One region of the Flavobacterium pisciphilum genome, then DNA from elsewhere that is predicted to be linked to it. Evidence: riboswitches for the same ligand, from Rfam matches in the RefSeq annotation. Region 1 holds a riboswitch; the other holds the start of a gene.
What was found. A riboswitch is a leader RNA that binds a small molecule or an ion and turns the genes downstream of it on or off. The one in region 1 is predicted to bind cobalamin.

Region 1 (7,969 bases):
TTAAAATAGCCATTGTATTTCGTAATCGCTGTGAGACCAATAAAACTAAGAATAGAACAGAAATACTTCCTAATGTTGAAGCTAATACAATCCCGTAACTTGACAATACTATTGTATTTAAAAATGGAGGCAATAAACCTGCTCCTAAAATCACAATGGCCACTGCCAATATTGCTCCTGAACTTAACCCTAGAACATCAGGACCTGCTAATGGGTTTCTGAATAATGTTTGCATCATTAATCCGCTTGTAGATAATCCTACACCAACTAATACTGCCGTTATAGCTTTAGGTAAACGATAATTAATTATAATATATTCCCAAGTCGACTTACTCGCTTCTCCTCCTGTTAAACTAGTATAAACTTCTTTAAAAGGGATTGTAATCGACCCGAAACTAATATCTAAAAAGAATAGTACCAAAAGTGCTAAACCGAGTATGAAAAACAAGATAGTATTTCGCTTTTGATTCGCCAACTTGAAATTAATTTAATTTAGATGCAAAAGTAAATTCATAGCTTCGCAATAACTCTGGATGAAATATCTTAATATAATCTTTAAGAACTAAATCTGGTCGGCTTGGTGCTAATTCGTAATAAATTGTACCTCCTGTTGCCCCAAATTTACTCTCGAAAGTATATACATTTTTTGTTTTGAAAGCGTCAAACTGACTGTAATGCGGATTGCTTTTTTCTAATTCTGCCAATGACTTAAAAGAACCTGTTGCAATCCAAACCGAAGCTGTTTTGGCTTTATCTAATATTTTTTCAAAGGACAATCCTTGGCTTCCTGTACCCTCTAAATTTGCCCATAAATAATTAGCCTTAGCATCGTCCATAAATTGCGCTACCCAACTATTCCCTTTGGCAACATACCACTGATCCATATACATCGAACCATATAAAACTGTCGAAGTAACTTCCTTAGAAGCAACTAATTTTTTTGCTTCCTTGTAGCTAGTTACAATTTTATCAAAAAGTTCTTTGGCTTGTGCTCCTTTTCCAAATAATGCTCCGTATAATTTAATCCATTCCGCTTTTCCTAGTGGAGATTGTTCCATCCAATCTGCTTGAATAAGAACTTTCAGACCGCTCTTTTGCAAATTATCCTGCATTGAATTATTATTATCAACTCCGAAAGTAACAATTAAGTCTGGTGCCAATTCGATAAGCTGTTCGATATTTAATTTTTCATTTTGCCCAACATTTTTAACAGCTCCTTCATCAATTAATTTTCTAGTTTTCTCTGAAGAAATATAATCGGTATGTGGAAACCCTACCAAATTATTCTCAACATCTAACATTTCTAAAAACGGAATATTAGTTGTTGATGTTACTACAATTGTTTGTAATGGGACCTGAATTGTAGTGTAGTTTTTTAAACTATCTGGCACTACTCCATCTTTTTCCTTTAAAACATAAGTATAATCCTTATTCGCTTCTGGCCAAGGATTTGTAACTTTTACAACCGAATAACCTGTAAATTTATTAATAGAGAGCCCTGAAGCATATTCAATACTATTTTGCCCAGTTTCGGCTTTTATTTCTGTAGTACTTTCACTTTTCTTACAACTAATTAATACTAAAAAAGAAAAAAGAAAAACAACTTTATGTAATAACGATTTCATATATAGCTCCTATTTATTTTTTAAAAGAATTATAGCATCACTATTTAACCTCATATCTGATTTTAAATTATAGCAATCCCATATTTTACAATGTTGGATAGCAACAAAGGTAGCGCAATTTCTAAATTTCTTGTTTACTTTTAAACTTAAAAAATTAAACAAATAGTATCTTTACAGCATGAATGGTCTTAAAGTAAAAAACTGCTCAAGCTGTGGAACCGCATTTAATTGTGGTGATTCTCCCGATGGAAACAAATGCTGGTGTAATGACTTCCCTCCAATTTTTGTACCTTCAGAAGTTGTGGATTGCCTTTGTCCAAATTGTTTTAAAAATGCCTGTACAGTAAAAATAGATGATTTTGTAAATAGAATTACTCCCGATATTGCGGTTGATAACAAAGCTTCCACTTTACCCAAAAACAATACCCTTATTGAGGGAATTGATTATTATCTAGAAAATGGGAATTATGTTTTTAAAGAATGGTTTCACTTAAAAAGAGGAAATTGTTGTGGAAATAAATGCAGACATTGCCCATATAAATAATTGTTTAGTTGTTAATTATAAATGATGAAAAATAATATTGTAAAAGATAAAAAATTTGATTTTCCCATTCGTATAGTTAGACTATACCAATACTTATGTACCGTCAAAATGGAATTCATACTTTCTAAACAACTTCTTAGGTCAGGAACAAGTATTGGCGCAATGATTAGAGAAGCAGAGCATGCTGAAAGCAAAAATGACTTTATTCATAAATTTACAATCAACAACTAATAATTAAAACGATGATATACCTAATTACTGGTGGTGAACGTTCAGGAAAAAGTGGTTATGCACAAGAACTTGCATTACAACTTACAGATACGCCAATGTATGTGGCAACTGCCCGAAAATGGGATGAAGATTTCCAAAATCGGATTGGTAGACACCAACAAGAACGTGATGAACGCTGGACGAATATTGAAAAAGAGAAACATTTAAGCGAAATTAATTTTTCTGGTAAAGTAGCCTTAATTGACTGTGTAACGCTTTGGTTAACCAACTTTTTTGTGGATACCAAAAATGATGTTGCATTATCACTAGAAGAAGCTAAAGCTGAATTTTTAAAAATTGCCAATCAACCCGACGCAACTTTAATAATTGTGACCAACGAAATCGGAATGGGACTTCATGCAGACACACATGTGGGAAGAAAATTTACAGAATTACAAGGCTGGATGAATCAGTTTCTGGCTAAAAATGCCGATATTGTTGTGCTAATGGTTTCTGGAATTCCAGTTAGAATAAAAGGGTAAATTGAATCGGGTCTTTAAATTAACTTTTCAATCTTATAAGTTCCACTTTTAACCCCTCACTTTTTAAACAAAAAAACATGAGTTATTTAGATGACATATTAAAATCACGCCGTGACACACGCCATTTTACAAATGATGAAGTTCCTGATGAAGTTATTCAGAAAGCTTTACAGGCAGGACATTGGGCTCCTTCGGTTGGTTTAACTGATGCTACTAAATATTACATCATAAAATCTAATGAAGTAAAAAAGGCTATCAAAGATTTATTTTTAGATTATAATAAAAAAGCTGAATCCCTAACTGATGATGAAGAGCAAAAACAACATTATAAATCCTTGAAATTAGAAGCTATAGAAGAAGCTCCAATAGGGTTAATAATTGCTTATGATCGCTCGGTATTAAACAGTTTTACCATAGGAACTGTCGGTAGTAATGAAGCTGTCAAATTCAGTTCTGTTTGTGCTGCACAAAATATATGGCTATCTCTTACGGAACAAGGATATGGCATGGGTTGGGTTTCTATTTTAAATTATTACCAATTCAAAAAAATAATTGACTTGCCCGAAAACATAGAACCTCTAGGTTATTTTTGTATCGGTAAACCAGCAACGAACTATGATAACCAACCGATGCTGCAACAATTAAACTGGAAACAAAAATCGGAAACTTTTAATTGTACAGAAATCAAAACCATAAATGAGAACTTTATCCCTAAGACAGATTTTGAAAACAATTCAAAACCTGAACTTTCAAGCTCATTTAGTGAAACACTACAATTTAAAATCGACTCTAAAACAAAACCAACTGGTTCTCTTGGAGCTCTAGAGAAATTAGCATTTCAGATTGGAACTATCTTTCAGACTTTAACTCCTGAAATTATAAAACCAAACATTGTTGTTTTTGCAGCAGACCACGGTATTGCTAATCATGGAGTGAGCGCATATCCACAAGATGTGACCCGACAAATGGTTGGTAATTTCCTTGAAGAAGGAGCAGCAATCAATGTATTTTGTAAACAAAACAAAATTAAACTATCAATTGTAGATGCTGGTGTAAATTATGATTTCCCAACAAATGCAAATTTGATTAATGCTAAAATTGCCAAAGGAACACAGTCATTTTTACACGCTCCTGCAATGAGCGAAAACGAATTACAATTGTGTTTATCTAAAGGAGGTGAAATCATTGATGCTATTGCAAAAACAGGAAGTAACTGCATTGGTTTTGGTGAAATGGGTATAGGAAATACATCTACAGCCTCGGTTTTAATGAGTGTTTTAACCGGAATCTCCATCGAAGAGTGTGTAGGTAAAGGAACTGGTGTTGACGCAGATAAATTAATTCAGAAACAGAATATCCTAAAAAAAGCCATTCAAAATTATTCTGGTCAAGCCAAATTACATGAGCAACTTGCCTTTTTTGGTGGCTTTGAAATTATGCAAATGGCAGGTGGAATGCTAACTGCTTATAAAAACAACATGCTAATTCTTGTTGATGGTTTCATTTGCACAGTTGCTTTTTTAATTGCTCATAAAATAAATCCCGAAATCAAAAAGAATGCTATTTTCTGTCATTCTTCTGCCGAACAAGCACATCAAAAATTATTGAATTACTTAGAGGTTCAACCCGTCTTACAACTAGATTTACGCTTAGGCGAAGGAACAGGCTGTGCAATTGCTTTGCCTATAATACAATCGGCTGTTGCTTTCTTGAACGAAATGGCTACTTTTGAAAATGCAGGGATTAGCAATAAGTAATTAATACCAATTAAAAAAAACATCTCTTTTTAATGAAAAAGCAACTCCATATTTTTTTCACAGCTTTAATGTTTTACACTCGAATCCCATGTCCGAAAAACATTGACCACAATCCTGATTATTTAAATAAAGCCAGTCGTTATTTCCCATTGATTGGATGGATTGTTGGAACCCTTTCTTTTTTAGCTTTTTATGGTGCTTCCTTTTTGGTTTCTACTGCAGCATCAGTAATTATAGGAATGATTACTGGAATCTTAACAACTGGAGCTTTTCATGAAGACGGTTTTGCCGATGTTTGTGATGGTTTTGGTGGTGGTTGGACCAAAGAAAAAATCTTATTAATCATGAAAGATAGTGCCATTGGTGCTTATGGAGCCATTGGTGTTGTGTTGCTATTATTATTAAAATTCCAATTACTTACTGAGTTAATAACCACTGCAAGTCAACAATCAATCTTTACTATTCTTCTATTGTTTATTGCAGGACATTCGCTTAGTCGCTTGGCAGCAATAAGTATTGTGTTCACACATGAGTATTCACGAGAAGATGCTTCAAGCAAAAGCAAACCTATTGCAAAGAGTTTTAGTTGGAAAGAAGTTTTAGGAGCATTCGTTTTTGGGTTATTACCTCTTTTAGTTCTTTCCTATTTTCAGTACCAATTAATATTGGTTGTAATTCCAGTATTCTTAACGCGTTACTTTCTGGCACGTTATTTTCAAAAATGGATTGATGGTTATACTGGTGATTGTTTAGGTGCGACCCAGCAAGTTTGCGAAGTTATCTTTTACTTAAGTGTTATAGCGATATGGAGATTTATTTAGTTCGTCATACTGAAACGGTTTGTGAAAAAGGAATCTGTTACGGTCAAACCGATGTAGACATAGCCACTCCTTATAATTTAATTTTTGAAAATATTGCACAACAATTACCTCAAGATGCTTTATTATATTCGAGTCCACTGAAACGCTGTGTATTACTTGCCAAACATATTCAAAAGCAAAATGACATCACAAATTACAAAGAAGACAATCGCTTAATGGAAATGAATTTTGGCGATTGGGAAATGAAAAATTGGAACGAAATCTCTCAAGAAGATCTAAATCCTTGGATGGAAGATTTTGTAAATGTTCGTGTTCCAGATGGAGAATCTTTTGTTGACCTACACAAAAGAGTTAGTGATTTTATAGAAAATGAAATACATACTAAGACGCCTCAAAAAGTAATCATTGTTGCCCATGCAGGAGTTGTAAGAAGCATATTGTGTCTCTTAAACTCTCTTCCTTTAAAAGATGCTTTCCAAAACAAAGTCGATTTTGGTCAGGTTATAAAAATCATAATTTAAAACGACGAATAACCTCTTTTATTTAGGCTTATAGGTTAAAAACCAAACAAAATTGATTTTTAAGTATTTTTAACTTTATATTTGCATTCACATTAAGGTTGTGTTATTTTTTGAGACACATTAAAAGGGAATCAAGTAAATGAAGATTGAAAATATCAACATTCAAAAATCTTGAGCTGTACCCGCAACTGTAAACTTAGTTCCGTAAGGAATGTTTGTTGTTAACTACAAAACCACTGTTTTAGAACGGGAAGGAAAACAACAAGACGTAAGCCAGGAGACCTGCCTTTGTTAACTAATATCGAACTCTCGGGAAGAAGAGTTTAGAAATTATGACATTACAAAAGTTCTACATCTGTTTTTCGCTCTTAGTTTGCCAATTCATTTCGGCACAAAATGATTCTATAACAAAACTAAAAGAAGTTATCGTTTCGGATGCTAATCTCAAAAAATATTCTGATTCACAATCGGTATTAAAACTCAATGACTCCATTATTAATAAAAATGAAGCATTACTTACTGATTTGTTAAACTTCAATTCTACTATATACTTTAAAGAATACGGTCGTGGAATGCTTTCAACAGTTGCGTTTAGAGGAACAACAGCCTCTCAAACAGCAGTTATTTGGAACGGTATTAATATCAATTCCCAGATGAATGGAAGTACCGATTTCAATACCATTTCTTCCAATGATTATAATTCGATAAGTGTAAAAGCTGGTGGTGGAAGTGTTATTTACGGAAGTGGTGCTGTTGGAGGAACTGTACATTTAAACAATGACTTAATCTTCAACGATCAATTTAGCAATAGTTTAAGACTTGATTACGGTAGTTTTAATACTGCTGGAATCAACTACAAAACAAACATTTCGAACAAAAAGTGGAGTGCACAAATTGGTTTTTCTAAAAACAGTTCAACGAATGATTATCCTTATGTAAATACATACAATTGGAAAGGCGAACAACGCTATAATACTAATGGACAATATGATGTGATTGGCGTAAATGCCAATTTTGGATATAAAATAAACAAAAACAACACCATAAAATTATACAGTCAAACTTCAAATACTGACAGAAACACATCATTGATTTCAGAATCAGAAACCAAGTCAAAATACATCAATGGTTTTAGCCGCAACTTAATAGAATACAATGGTGACTTTAATAAATTAACTGCCAATTTTAAGACTGCATATATTCTAGAAAATTATCAATATTTTGCCGACATAGACCGTGATTATTATAGTTATGGAAAAACACAAAACTTAATAACTAAACTTGATTTAGGATATCAAATATTAAAATCTATTCAAGTAAATGGGGTTATAGATTATAGCAGGACCAAAGGATATGGGACTAGTTTTGGAAATAATGTTCGTGAAATAAGTTCTGTATCATTATTAGCAAAACAGCAAGTAACAACCAAATGGCTGAATGAATTTGGTATTCGGAAAGAATTTACAAATAATTATAAGTCACCTGTATTATTTTCATTAGGTTCTTCTTATGAGTTTAGTAAATTCTATAATCTAAAATTAAATCTATCCCGAAATTATCGAATCCCAACTTACAATGATCTCTATTGGGATGAAGGGGGAAATCCTAACTTAAAACCTGAAAGCTCTTATCAAGCTGAAATTGGAAATGTTTTTTCATATAAAAAAATAACACTTTCTCAAACTGTTTACTATATCAAAATTAAAGATTTACTACAATGGGTACCTGGAAACAAAGGAATATGGTCGCCACAAAACACCGACAAAGTAAACTCTTATGGAACAGAAACTATGCTAAGCTGGAAAAACAATTATGGTAAAAACTATTTTAGTCTAAATGCGACATATGCTTATACTGTTTCTAAAAATGAAGAAACCAATAAACAAATATTTTTTGTCCCATTTAATAAAGCAACTGGAGCTATAGCTTATGCCCGTGGTAAAATATCT
Region 2 (7,969 bases), 1.7 Mb from region 1:
TATTACTAAAGTGAACGGTAAAAATTTTGTAGTAATGCCCTATACACTTCGTAATAATGATATCGTAAATGTAGAAGGAAAACATTGGAGTCCTGATCAATTTTTGGCACAATTAAAAATGGAATTTGATCAACTTTATGAGGAGGGCGCTACCAAAAGAAGAATGATGTCTATTAGTTTTCATGACAGAATAGGAGGGACTCCTGCAATGGTAAAAGCAATGGATACTTTTATTCAATATACAAAAACTAAAAAAGGAGTTGTGTTTATGAGAAAGGATGATATAGCAAAGATGGTTCAAAACGATCCAAAAACACCAATTGATAACCCAGAAGAAAAATATAATAATTAAAACTATAAACTTATGAAAGCAATAGGATTTAAAAAGTCACTACCAATAACGGAACAAGATAGTTTTATTGAATTTGAATCTTTAAAACCAATACCTGATGCAAATGAATTATTGGTAAAAATTAATGCAATTTCTGTAAATCCAGTAGATTTTAAAATTCGTCAGAATAGCGCTGTCGATTCCCCTTTAGATACACCAAAAATTATTGGTTGGGATGCTGTAGGCGTAGTAGAAGCCATTGGTGATAATGTGAGCTTGTTTAAAGTAGGCGAAGAAGTGTATTATGCTGGTGATATTACTAAGCAGGGCAGCAATGCCGAGTATCAAGTTATAGATGAGCGTATTGTAGGTAGAAAGCCAAAGTCTCTTAATGACGAAGAAGCTGCCGTTATGCCATTAACCGGTTTAACAGCTTGGGAGATATTGTTTGATCGTATTCGCATAAGTCCTGAAAAGGATAAAGGCAAATCGGTTTTAATAATTGGTGGAGCAGGAGGAGTAGGTTCTATTGCAATTCAATTGGCAAAAAAAGTAGCAGGTTTAACTGTTATTGCTACGGCATCCCGTCCTGAGACTATTGCATGGTGCAAAAAACAAGGAGCAGATTATGTGGTTGATCACAAAAACTTAATTTCATCGGTTAGAGAATTAGGCTTCCAATATGTTGATTTTATTTTAGATTTTGTTGATACAAATTCATATTGGGATATAATGGTAGAACTTATTAAACCACAAGGGCATATTGCCTCTATTACAGGTAATAGTAATCCAGTAGTTTTGAATAAACTAAAGAACAAAAGTGCTTCATTCTCATGGGAATTAATGTATACTCGTTCAATGTTTCAAACTGATGATATGCAAGAGCAACATAATATTTTAAACAAAATTGCCGATTTATTAGACAACGGAATCCTCAAAACAACTCTAAACGATACACTTATTGGTTTATCGGCTGACAATTTAAAAAAAGCGCATCAGCTTTTGGAATCAGGTAAAACAATTGGAAAGATTGCTATAAAATTTTAAAAAATAAGAAAATGGATTATCAAGAATTATTTAAAGAATATGATTTAGAAGGAATTACATTGCAGAATCGCTTTCTGATGGCACCAATGACTCGTTCTAGAACTACACAACCCGGAAATGTTCCCAATGCATTAATGGCGGAGTATTACGCACAAAGAAGTATGGCAGGTTTAATAATTACCGAAGCAACACAGGTTTCAATACAAGGAATGGGCTATGCAAAAACACCAGGAATTTACAGTCAAGAACAAATTGACGGTTGGAAATTAACAACTGCTGCTGTACATAAAAAAGGAGGTAAAATATTTCTTCAATTATGGCATGTAGGCAGGGTGAGTAGTTCTAAGGTTAATGGACTGCAGCCTATTGCGCCTTCGGCATTGAAAGCACAAAATACCCATGTCTATATTTTTGACGGTGCACCAAATGGAGATGCTACTTTCATACCTGTGGATGAACCTAAGGAAATGGACAAAACAGATATAGAAAATGTAATTAAAGAATTTGCTCAAGGTGCTAAAAATGCTATTGCTGCAGGCTTTGATGGTGTAGAAATTCATGGAGCAAATGGGTATTTAATAGATCAATTTTTGAGAAGCAACAGCAATAAGAGAACTGATGAATATGGAGGTTCTAAAGAGAATCGAATTAGGTTGTTAATTGAGATTTCTAAAGCAGTAGTAGAGGCAATTGGGAATGAAAAGACAGGAGTTAGACTTTCTCCTTTTATAAGTTTTAAGGATATGAATGATCCTGAGATATTGGACACTATCATGTTAGCTTCAGAAGAATTGAATAAATTAGATATTGCATATATTCATCTTTGTGAAGCCGACTGGGATGATGCACCCCAAATTTCAGATGACTTTAGAAAAGAACTTCGAACTAAATTTAAGAACACTATCATCGCAACTGGTAATAAAACACCACAATCGGGAGAAAAATTAATAGAAAACAATTTGGTTGATTTAGTTGGTTTTGGAAGAAAATTTCTAACCAATCCAGATTATCCTAAAAGAGTGAAATTAAACACTTCTCTAAATGAAATATCAGACAATCACACCTTATTTGGCGGTGGTACAGAAAGAGGGTATACTGATTATCCGTTTAGTATATAATCAAAAAAATAGAATAATTTTCAATTGGTAATTTGGTAGCTAAAGCCACTGTTCATCCTATATAAATACTAGTTTTATGTAGGATTTAAATAAAAAAACTTTTAATTTTATGCTATCAATTTATGTACAAATAACACCATTTTAAAACAATTACAAGCGTGACTATTGTCTTGTTGGAGAGTCTTGTTAGATTAATATTAATTGAAGTATAGTTCTTAAATTTTAATCTTAAAAAAATGAAAAAATCTGTTTTAAAGAACATTGTCTTTTTTGTAATTCTATTATGTAGTGTAATTACTGTATCTGCTCAGGATAAAGTCGATACTGTAGTTATGCTAAACGGTGAGAAAAAAGAAGGTAAAGTTGTATCGGTAAAAGATGACGCTATTAAATTTGTATACAAAGGCGAAGCACTTGAATATGAGTTTAAAAAATCAGAAATAAATGTAATTGTATTTGCAAGTGGCAGAACAGAAGTAATCAATAAAGGAGGAAATTCTAGTATTGCTTCATCACAAGTTCCAGCAACAGGCAGAAAAGGTAAAATAGCCATATTGCCTTATGAATTCATAACAAATGACCCTTCTCTTAATGCTAATTCTATGGCAGAGCAACTACAGGCAGAAAGTTATCTGTCTGTTAAAGAGAATACTTCTGGTTTAGAATTACAGGATCCAATTACAACAAATAGTTTATTGGCAAAAAATAATATCACACATGCCAATTTAAAATCTATTAGCCCAACAGAAATGGCAGCGTTATTAGGTGTTGAAAATGTATTATACGGAATTGCTAACGTAACAAATAAAGGAACTTCATCTTATGGAAGTGGTGTTACAAGTTATAATGATAAAGAAACACAGAATAAAGAGGGGAGAAAAGAAACTACTAAATCATCTGGTTCAGCATACAACTCTAACAATGCTACTACTATGATTAATTATGACACCAAAATCAATCTAAATATTTATAACGATAAAGGAGCTAATTTATATTCAGAATCAAGAAATTCTTTTGGAACTGGATTCGATGCCTATCATGCTACAATTAACTATTTGATAAAACGTTGTCCCTTTGGAGTTAAAGCAAAGCATTAATATAGATTAAAGCATAAAAGAGCGCTACATAGTATTCTTTGTTATTTATGATTTTGTAATATACGCATTGCAGTAACCTGCTCAAATTGCATGCGCGTAAGTTTTTTTATGGCATCAACATATGTAAATGTTTTTGTTTTTTTTACTTCATTTCTTTGTCTTTCAATAAAAACAAAGAAATGAAAACATTACTTACAACAGCGTTATTACTTGCATTATCATTAACTATTTCTGCTCAGGATATTATTCATAAAAAAGTATATAGTACTAAAATGGATAAAGAGATTGAGACAGTTATTATTACTCCTAAACTCAAAAAAGGAGTATCCTATAAAACCGTTTATTTATTGCATGGTTATAGCGGAAACCCTGATAGAACTTATAAAAAAGATATTCCCGATCTTGTTAGTAAATCAGAAAAATATCAAACTATTTATGTATTACCAACTGGTAATTTTAATAGCTGGTATGTAGATAGTCCAATCAATAAAACGTCACAATATCAAACCTTTATTGGAAAAGAGCTAGTTGAATATATTGACGCTAATTATCCAACAATCAAGGATCGAAAATTTAGAGGAATTTTAGGTTGGAGCATGGGAGGATATGGAGCAACAACTATTGGTGTTACTTATCAAAATAGTTTTTCGATTGTAGGCAGTACGTGTGGAGCACTAGATTTTAATCGTTTTGGTGAAAATTTTCATAATTATCAAGTAGATAAAGTTTTGGGAGAGTTTAAAAGTTTGCCAAAAGAATATTTTGCATTCAATAAAATTGAACAAATGCAAAAATCAAATCAGTATTATATTCTGGATTGCGGCACTGAAGATGAGCAAATGATTGAGATGAACAGAGATTTTCATAAACTCTTGAACAATCAAAAAGTAGAACATCTTTATATTGAATCTCGCGGAGGACACGATACTAATTATTGGAGTAAAGCATTATCAAATCAATTAGCATTATTTGAAAACTATTTTGGTACTGAAAAATTATAAATTATGTTGTTTTTAAGGTATACTAAACACCATATTTTAAAGGATAATTCATAAAACTAAAAAGACACTACAGATTTGCGATTGCAAATACGACGTAGTGTCTTTTTTGAGTAAATAATCTATTGTAATGTTGTACTATGACAACACAGTTGTTTCAATAGACGCCGTTATAATTGAATTAATAATGGACAAGGTAAGTGGATCTTGCTCTCCTGAAAAGAAGGCATCCAATACTTCTTGGAAAATTGGATTACTGTTTTCTACCAAAGTAAAAAGTGTCATCGATGAGCGTAATTTTCGCGCTTCTAATTCTCCTAGAATTGATTCAGCAGATTTCATTTTGAAAGTCAATATCAATTCCGAAATCTCGATAAGGTGTTTTCCTAAAATAGGATGTGCAATAAATTCTGTTGCTTCTTTTAAATCTGTAATAGCATAAAATTTGGCAGTATCACTAGTTCCTAATCCCGCAATTTGAGGAAAGATAAACCACATCCAGTTCGTCTCTTTTTTCCCTTTTTTAATTTCAGAAAGAGCGGTAAGATAAAGGTGGTTTTGTGCTTCTAAAAAGCGGATTAAATCATTGTTTGAATATGCCATTGTAATGTTAGATTGTGTAAAAAAAGGGTGCAAAAGTATTAAAAAATATAGGCAATTCCTAATGAAAGATTCAGACAGTGTGCGTTTTATGACTAAGTTGCGTAATATCTTACTTAAATTGACTTGGGTTATAACTTCTGTTTGTAGATGAAATTCTACAATCCAATATGTCCAATTATTATTTTTTATTATCTCATTTCAGGCCTAATTTTAAGCATTTATTTATTGGCTTTTTTTGTTAAAAAACGCATTGAATATCTGGCTTTGGTAATTTATACATATCACATTATTCTTTATGATTTTATTACAAAAATTATAATTTTATTAGATAACAATTATTTTTTATGAAGTATAGTTATATCTTTACCTAAAATTTTGGTCTATTTTTTTCTTAAAATTAAGATAAAATAGTTAAAAGGGAATCAGGTGTAAATCCTGAACAGGCCCGCTACTGTAAGTTCTATATAAGTCTTTAAACGTTACTAATGCCACTGTTTGTTTTAGCAAATGGGAAGGTTGTTTAAAGATGGAATAAGTCAGGAGACCTGCCAAAATCACATAGTTTAAAACTTTCGAGGAACAAAGTTGAAGAACAAGAAATCACCCTATTATTTTATAATGGGCTTTTTTTCTTATGCTTCTTGATGATTATACCTCAGTAAGTTTTTATAATTTATTTAGTGATGTATAATACAAAAAAAAGTCTTTTATTCATTTTTACGTTATTTGCTCCATTTGTGCTTTATTCTCAAGCATCTAATGATAGTATACGCCCTTTAAAAGAAGTAATTCTAAAAGGAAAACCTTTCCAAGAAGTAATTCCAGTACAAAGCCTTTCAGGAAAATTACTAGAAAACTTAGCCAGTCACAATGTTGCAGATGCACTTCGCTATTTTGCTGGAACCCAAATTAAAGATTACGGAGGACTTGGAGGTCTTAAAACAGTCGATGTACGTAATATGGGTACGCATCATGTAGGTGTTTTTTATGACGGAATACAGTTGGGTAACGCTCAGAATGGAGTTACCGATCTAGGTAAATACTCCTTAGATGACATGGAATCGCTTACGATGTATAACGGTCAAAAAAGTGAAATTTTCCAGTCGGCAAAAGACTTCGCAGCGGCCTCAGCAATTTATTTAAAAACAAAACGACCTGTTTTTGATGATAATAAAAAGACACATTTATTAGTACGCTATAAAACGATGTCTATAAACTACAACAATCCTTCTTTTAGATGGGAGCAAAAGCTAAGTGACAAAATAAGCATGAGTGTAAGCTCAGAGTACATAAAATCCAATGGTCAATATAAATTTAGATATAAAAGAGACAATCAAGATGGTACTGTTGCCTATGATACCACAGCTACCAGACACAATAGTGATATAGCAGCACTAAGAATTGAATCAGGTATTTTTGGAAAGATAAATAACGGCTCTTGGGACGCCAAAGTTTATTATTATGATTCAGATAGGGGAGCACCAGGAGCTATTGTAGAGAATAAGTTTTCTGATGGATTTAGACAATATGACAAAAACTTCTTTGCGCAAGCCTCGATAGTAAAGGATTTTACAAAAAGGTATAAATTTCAGGCAAAGGCAAAATATGCTGATGATTACACGCATTATGTAGCTAGAGATACGACAAACATATTAGGAGAAATAGTAACCGAGGGAGCACAATCTGATGATAGCTATTATCAAAAAGAAATATACTTCTCAGCAGTAAATATGTACAGTATATTGCCTACATGGGATGTTTCTCTATCCACAGATTTTCAATACAACAAGCTAGACGCAACAAGGAGAGGAATACAAACCCAGTTTTCATTTCCGCAACGTTACACCGGATTATTTTCATTAGCAAGTTCGCTCAGACTTGGACGCTTTAAGGCTTTAGGTAGTGTAGTAGGCACTTATGTTCAGGAAGAAGTACGTTATAATGCAAAAGCGCCAGACAAAAAAGAACTTACTCCAGCATTATTTATTGGTTATACTCCTTTTAAGGATTATGATTTTAATTTAAGAGCATTTGCAAAACGCATTTTTAGAATGCCAACATTTAATGATTTGTATTATACTATGGTTGGTTCTAGTACGCTAAGACCAGAGTATATGAACCAATATGATGTAGGATTTACTTATAATTTACCTACTGGCAAAGGTTTCTTCGATCGATTTTCGATTCAGGCAGACGCTTATTATACCAATACCAAAGATAAAATAGTAGCAGCTCCAACAGGAAATCTGTTTCGTTGGATGATGACAAATATGGGACAAGTTAAAGGACATGGTATTGAATCTGTAATTAATATGGGAATGCATATTAATAAATTAAACCTGTCTACCAATCTGACCTATACATATTCAGAAAGCAGAGATTACACAAAGTTTTTAGGATTAGAAACTTCTTCTTATGGAGACCAAATACCTTATACACCATGGCATAGCGGATCTGGAATACTAAATGCTAGTTATGAATCTTGGAATTTTAACTACAGTTTTATCTATGTAGGAAAACGATACAATGGAAATGTAAACAATATTAAGGTTAATGAAGTACAACCTTGGTACACTCATGATTTATCGATGCAAAAATCTTTTGCACTCACTAATTATTTGATAAAGGGAACTATTGAAGTGAACAATGTATTCAATCAGCAGTATGAGGTTATATACAATTATCCTATGCCGGGTCGTACACTAAAATTTATAATCAGTATTGAGCTATGAAAAAGATAACAACAAAATTAGTATTAGGCTTATTTATAGCTCT

Region 2: linked by a shared signal. The riboswitch ahead of LNQ49_RS00980 (TonB-dependent receptor) and the one ahead of LNQ49_RS07905 (TonB-dependent receptor plug domain-containing protein) in region 1 are both predicted to bind cobalamin.

The regions. Positions count from the first base shown of each region.
Region 1 is NZ_JAJJMO010000001.1:1,938,459-1,946,427, forward strand. It holds gene LNQ49_RS07865 (iron ABC transporter permease) at 1-475, opposite strand, end outside; gene LNQ49_RS07870 (ABC transporter substrate-binding protein) at 483-1,625, opposite strand; gene LNQ49_RS07875 (C1orf53 family protein) at 1,804-2,169, shown strand; partial or broken gene LNQ49_RS07880 (four helix bundle protein) at 2,194-2,391, shown strand; gene cobU (bifunctional adenosylcobinamide kinase/adenosylcobinamide-phosphate guanylyltransferase) at 2,412-2,921, shown strand; gene cobT (nicotinate-nucleotide--dimethylbenzimidazole phosphoribosyltransferase) at 2,999-4,678, shown strand; gene LNQ49_RS07895 (adenosylcobinamide-GDP ribazoletransferase) at 4,711-5,499, shown strand; gene cobC (alpha-ribazole phosphatase) at 5,484-6,020, shown strand; cobalamin riboswitch at 6,099-6,324, shown strand; gene LNQ49_RS07905 (TonB-dependent receptor plug domain-containing protein) at 6,353-7,969, shown strand, end outside.
Region 2 is NZ_JAJJMO010000001.1:220,596-228,564, reverse strand. It holds gene LNQ49_RS01010 (polysaccharide deacetylase family protein) at 1-352, shown strand, start outside; gene LNQ49_RS01005 (zinc-binding alcohol dehydrogenase family protein) at 365-1,378, shown strand; gene LNQ49_RS01000 (alkene reductase) at 1,390-2,496, shown strand; gene LNQ49_RS00995 (hypothetical protein) at 2,733-3,593, shown strand; gene LNQ49_RS00990 (alpha/beta hydrolase) at 3,773-4,594, shown strand; gene LNQ49_RS00985 (DUF1810 domain-containing protein) at 4,730-5,194, opposite strand; cobalamin riboswitch at 5,554-5,761, shown strand; gene LNQ49_RS00980 (TonB-dependent receptor) at 5,878-7,926, shown strand; gene LNQ49_RS00975 (beta-propeller fold lactonase family protein) at 7,923-7,969, shown strand, end outside.